Linked DNA regions of Hyphomicrobium denitrificans ATCC 51888. The protein of the gene in region 1 interacts with the protein of each later gene in a pairwise test. Links are inferred from orthologs where the notes say so. Each region holds a gene or a part of one and is shown on either strand. Other genes may lie near its edges.

Region 1 (2,973 bases):
CGCGACGCCGCCGGGTGCATAGCCCTCGTAACGCACCGCTTCATAGTTCGCGAGATCGCCGCCGGCGGCCTTCTTGATCGCACGCTCGACGTTATCCTTGGGCATGTTTTCGGCGCGCGCTTCCTGGATCGCGAGGCGCAAGCGCGGGTTCATGTCGGGATCGGGCGTGCCGGACTTGGCTGCAACGGTGATTTCGCGTGCGAGCTTCGCAAACAGCTTGGAACGCATGGCGTCCTGCTTGCCCTTGCGATGCATGATGTTCTTGAATTGCGAATGGCCGGCCATGAGTCCTAGTCCGTCGAGCGTCCAGTTTCTGAAGATTGCCGCTCCTTTTCGCGGCTCCGATTGCCACGGTCAAGCCTCGCGCGGCATCCCTCACACTTCCGGCGTTGCGGGCGCCAGGCAAGGCCCCTGGCGGAGCGGCTGGACGCGCGTCGCGAGGCCGGTCGCATCGTCGATGTCCACGAGGAGGCCGGACAACGTGCCGGGGCCGGTGGCGGGCTCGTAGCGGCTGCGCGGGATCTTGGTCAGGAAGCGGTTGATCGGCTCGTCGCTGTCCATTCCGAGCACCGAGTTGTAGTCACCGCACATCCCAGCGTCGGTCATGTAGGCCGTTCCGGCGGGCAGAATGCGGGCGTCGGCGGTCGGCGTGTGGGTGTGCGTGCCGACGACGACGCTGGCGCGGCCATCGAGGAAAAGCCCCATCGCCTGCTTTTCGCTCGTCGCCTCGGCGTGAAAATCGACGAGGATGACGTCGGCGCCGCTCTTCAGAGCGCACGCGGTCAACTCCGCATCGACGGCGCGGAAGGGGCAATTGAGATCGGGCATGAAGACGAGGCCCATCGCATTGATGACGAGCACGTCGGCGCCGTTCCTGGCCTTCAGCAATGTTGAGCCCTTGCCGGGCGTACCCTTCGGATAATTGAGAGGGCGGATCAGGCGGTCGTGGCGCTCGATGAAAACGAGCGTGTCTTTCTGGTCGAACGAGTGGTTGCCGAGCGTGACGCAATCGGCGCCAGCGTCGAGCACATCGTTCAAGATCGCTTCGGTAATGCCGAAGCCACCGGCGGCGTTCTCGCCGTTGATGACGACGAAATCGATTCCGTAGCGCGTAATGAGGGCGGGAAGAGCGTTACAAATCGCGGTCCGGCCCGGCCGACCAACAATATCGCCGAGAAACAACAATCGCATCAGCAGGCCTGGATCAGGAGTCGAGGCAATGGATAGGACCGGAGGGCGTGAGCACCCAGTCCAGGCGCTCGTCATAGCTTTCGGCAGGCACGGCGTCGACCCTCAGTTCATTGTAGGCGAGACCGACAGCCACGATCGGTTTCAGCTTTCTTAACCTTTGCAGCGTGCGATCGTAAAAGCCGCCGCCGTAGCCCAAACGATAACCGCGCGCATCGAAGGCCAGCAAAGGCACGAGCAGAATATCGGGATCGACGGCCGGCTTGTCTTCCATCGGCTCGGCAATTCCCCAAGCCGCGACGTTCATCGCATCGCCCGGCGTCCAGGCGCGCATCAACAGCGGCTTTCCCCGCCCCTGCATCACCGGCAGCGCCAGGCGAAAGCCCTCGGCCTGCAGCCAAGTCATCAGGGGCGCGGGATTGATTTCGTCATTAATCGCCGCAAAACCAGACACGATTGCGCCCGGGGCAGCGTTCAGAAAATCGACGCCATGCGCCGCGATCTTGCGGCTCGCTTCGGCGCCGTGCTGTGCGAAAGCGGCCTTGCGGCGCTCAAGCGCTTCGGCGCGCAACTTCTTTTTAGCCTCAAGCTTCGTTTCGTCCGTCACCCAGCAGTACCTCTAGGAAATCAAGTGCCGCGAAGGCCGTCGGGATCATGATCCCGCGTGGTCCCTACGAGCGTAGGTGGGCACCGTGTGTCCGAAGCCACGGCTCCGGTCAGGGACAGCGCCCGTGCGGATCTTATAGGCCCCCGGGTCATATTGCCCCTAACGAGCCCCGCAGCATCCCAGAATTAGGCGAGTGGCCGTCAAAAATCCAGAGCCAACCTCGACGCGATGGATGTGCTCAGCCGAAAGCCGTGCGTCTGGTGGCAGCAGGCTCGGTCGAGTCCGTGTTGTCGGACGGGCCTTGCAAAAGCTCGTCGACATCGGCGCGAGCGTCGAAAAGCTCGTCGGCGACGACCAGGGCCGCCATCAGCATGAGCCGTTCGTCGCCGATGTTGCCGTGCTCGCGCGTCAAGGCCTCGAGCTTGCCGGTCAGATATTTCGCGATTTCTTCGAGGCGCTGAACTTCGTTATCGCCACAAGCGAAACGATAGCTGCGGCCGTTGAAGTTTATTGCAACGTCAGCCACTCACGTCGACGGCGCAGCCGTCCCCCTGATTGAATGACGCGCACCTCATTCGCCTGGGGAATGGTTATGAAGCGAATCGAGAGCCCAATCAATCCGATTTAGGGCGTCTGCGGTACGCTGTTCCAGCTCCGCGATGCGTTGCTGAGCGGTTGCGAGTTCGGCCCGGAGCCGAGCGTTCTCCGCCCGCACGTCGCCGTCAATGGCGGGCTTCCTGGCAGGCTTAATATTATCAGCCCGCTTCGCGGTGTTGCGTACAGTCATGGCCTCTCTACGCCCTTTCGGGCGACACGATTGACACGCGTATCACCAAAGTCTCGTTTCCTACGTTACGTGCGTATCGTAAACGACGTCAATAAACGACAGCGTGTTTGGGCGCATTCCAATGAAAATTTGAAGAGCGGCCACGTGGAGTCGGACCTTGCCACATTGACAGAGTCCTATACCGTCACGTTTAAGACCCCTTAAATATCGAGAGAACACGAGAAACGGTCTGGTCAAACCCCGTTTGCTGTTTGAGCCCGATCTTTCTTCCTGATCTGGAGGATTCCTAAGAATGACAGTGAAGGTCGCGATCAACGGTTTCGGCCGCATCGGTCGCAATGTGCTGCGCGCAATCATCGAGAGCGGACGCACGGATATCGAAGTCGTCGCC
Region 2 (2,976 bases), 450 kb from region 1 along the record:
AGGCGCGCGTCGCCTCCATTATTTCTGTCTGACCTCCCAACCCGACGGAACGCAGTCACCTAAACGTGATGGCCGCGAGCCTGCGCGTTTGCAGGCGTTGAGCTGGTTTTCCACAGCTTCGTTCGGCACTGCATCATCACAACTGCCTTCTGGAAATTCTCAGAGAATTTCAAACCGCGGCTGTCGCGGCCTCGCAGCTGCGAGAGTTGCAGGTGTACGCATGAGGTTAATGCTGTCATAGTCTGGGCACGTTATGGATTTAGCAAGGAATTCTGAGCGTCAGTTAGATCGTAAATACTTGGTTCCAACTCCAGGAGACCCCCGGCCATGGAGTCCGTGAAAACCACAGTCCTCGGTAAGTCCGTGTTTCTGCTCACGGGAGCGAGATCGCGCAAAACGACATTCAAAGGCAAGCACTCGCATACGCTTGTCGTCGAAGCGCCAGAAAAACTCATCGAAACTGCACGCCGCAATCCCGATGCAGTCGCCTTCGGGTTCGTCGCTGGCAGTTGGGTCGCGGCCGCCTAAGCGCCGGTTACCGTCCGGATCGATGAGGTGCGTGACCTCCACACCCGTATAGAACCGGGCGAAGCGCCCCGAGGGCCGACCGATGTACAGAGTTCCGGCGGCCCTTGCGGCGATCAAATTCAGAAGCACAATCTGCAAATATTCAGGTCGCCGTTCGGCATAGCGAGCGGCCTGATCAGATCGCCTTGACGACCGGACCAAACGGCAGATCGGTCACGCCAGGATCGATGCCAAAACCGGTCAGCAGCGCATTCACCTGACCCCGATGATGTGTCTGATGATTGAAGAGATGGGCGACGAGCAGCGCTTTTGAAGCGGATAATTCGCGGCCCGCGACTGCCGAAAACCAACTGACGTCGCCCGCAAGCGCCGCGTCGTCGATGCCATCAGCCCAGCGTTGGATTTGGTCGTCGAAGCGTTGGCGCGCGCTTGCGAGTTCGTTCCAGCCATCGATTGCGATCAGCCCGTCTGGAATTGTCCGCGCGGCAGGCGGGGAAGCCGCGCCGAAGCGTGACAGCCATATCTGATCAGCCCACAAGAGATGGTTCAGCGTGGCATGGATCGAACCGAAGAATACGCCGCGATTTTCGCGGCGTTGGGCATCGGTCAATTTTTCCGCCGCATCGTAGACGTTCCGATTTTGCCACGCGTTGTAGCGAGCCATCGTTTGAACGTAGGCGGCGGAGATCATTCTTGCACCTCGCGTCGGAGGCCGGGCGGCACTGTTCATTGCGCCACCCGGAGAATTGTATCGGCGCGCTTAGCCGACGATTTCGTCGAGGCGGAAGTTCAGCGCGATTTCGCGATCGGCGGCAGCAGGGCTGTCCGAACCGTGCGTCGAGTTCGAACCCTTCGATTCCGCGAAGAGCTTGCGAACGGTTCCTTCGGCGGCTTCCTTGGGGTCGGTCGCGCCCATGACTTCGCGATACTTGGCGATCGCATTCTCGCCTTCCAGCACCTGCAGAACGATCGGGCCGGACGTCATGAAATCCACGAGCTCGCCGTAGAACGGACGCGCCTTGTGTTCCTCGTAGAATTTCTCGGCCTGCGCCCGGGTCCAGCGCACGCGCTTCTGAGCGACGATGCGGAGGCCGGCGCCTTCGATCACGGCGTTGATCTTGCCGGTCAGATTGCGGCGCGTTGCGTCCGGCTTAATAATTGAAAACGTACGTTCAACGGCCATAAGTCTGCCTCGCTTTGCGGTTTCCTGAGAGTTGGCGGGCTTATAACCGTGAGGGTTCACACCGGCAAGCGCGCGGAGGCGGTCGAGTTGAAGCAGTCGGTTGCACGTCGCACGAAATTTGACCGGTTCACCGCATAATCGCCCGATTGACGCGCGCAACTGGCTGTGAACAGTGTGGCCGGGGGGAACACTCGGTCTCTTGAAACGGGTTGAGAGACCCGCGTGTGCGAAGAAGCGAGAATGACCGGACAAGCCGACGACATTCAGTGGTATATTGCACGGGATGGCAAACAGCACGGTCCCTTGACCGATGTTGAGCTGCGAACCTTCATCGCGCATAGCTACCTTCGCCAAACGGATCTGATCTGGCGCCCCGGCATGTCTGAATGGCAAGCCGCGCCTGCTGTTTTCCCGGCGGCGTTTCACGGCGGCAGCGAACAGCCCCAGGCTATCCCGCAAGCGCATCGCGCGGCGCCCGCTCCGACGTATACGGCGCAATCAAATGCGTCGGCGCAGTATGCTCCTCATTCCGGTTTCGACGGCGCGGATGCGCGGCCGCAACGCGGCAATCTCGTCAAGCGTCTCGCCATCGCAAGCATTGCGCTGACGGTGATCGGTGGCGGCGCGTTTGCGCTTGCGACGTATCATGGCCCGCTGATGGAGATCGTCTCGGGCGGATCGGATACGACAAGCGGCGATCAGGCACCTGTCGTCGCGGCGCCGGACGAGGTGAAGCTTGCCGACGCGCATCCACAAAACGATGCAGCGAGTGCCGAGCCGACGCCACCAGCCGCCAGCGATGTCATTCCCGCCGCGCCGCCGGAACCTCAGCAGCAGACTGCCGAGAGCCCGGCGCAGCCGCAACAGAGCCCGCCACCCAGCGATCCGCAAACGACGACGACGGCGTCCGTCTCGAAGCTCGGCGGAACGAGCGGTTCGGCACAGGGTCGATCGGACATGCAGGTCGCCGCCGTCGAACCCGAGGCGCCCGAGCCTGCGCCTCCGGCCGCCATCGATGGATCGTCGCTCGACGGACGCTTGCAGAAAGTGCCCGTTTGGGAGCTGATCAAGGCCGAATATCCGGATTGGTACACGTCGCAGATTTCCACGGCGAACAAGATGGTCGCCGACAAGAAGTCCGACAACGAAGTCGCGATGTCGCTCGCGCAGGGCCTCGTCAACCTCCGCCGTCAGAACGCCGACAAGGCTCTCGCCGCCAGCTCCGAAAAGCTGCAGGCCATCGCGGTCGCATTTCTCGCGCATCT

The links. Proteins that work in one complex are often made in the same cells at the same time.
Region 2: the proteins of HDEN_RS12055 (region 1) and ndk interact in binary tests that used the Escherichia coli proteins (3 or more experiments, as listed by UniProt). The link is inferred for Hyphomicrobium denitrificans ATCC 51888 from one-to-one orthologs.

What each region holds. Positions count from the first base shown.
Region 1 is NC_014313.1:2,499,262-2,502,234, forward strand. It holds HDEN_RS12055 (5-formyltetrahydrofolate cyclo-ligase), read right to left. Parts: upstream 1,796-2,973; coding sequence 1,205-1,795; downstream 1-1,204. Other genes in the region: HDEN_RS12045 (YebC/PmpR family DNA-binding transcriptional regulator), read right to left, coding at 1-285; HDEN_RS12050 (TIGR00282 family metallophosphoesterase), read right to left, coding at 376-1,191; HDEN_RS12060 (cell division protein ZapA), read right to left, coding at 2,034-2,321; gap (type I glyceraldehyde-3-phosphate dehydrogenase), read left to right, coding at 2,875-2,973. UniProt on the Escherichia coli protein: Involved in the removal of 5-formyltetrahydrofolate.
Region 2 is NC_014313.1:2,945,717-2,948,692, forward strand. It holds ndk (nucleoside-diphosphate kinase), read right to left. Parts: upstream 1,712-2,976; coding sequence 1,289-1,711; downstream 1-1,288. Other genes in the region: HDEN_RS14105 (hypothetical protein), read left to right, coding at 328-528; HDEN_RS14110 (DinB family protein), read right to left, coding at 704-1,219; HDEN_RS14120 (DUF4339 domain-containing protein), read left to right, coding at 1,952-2,976. UniProt on the Escherichia coli protein: Major role in the synthesis of nucleoside triphosphates other than ATP. The ATP gamma phosphate is transferred to the NDP beta phosphate via a ping-pong mechanism, using a phosphorylated active-site intermediate.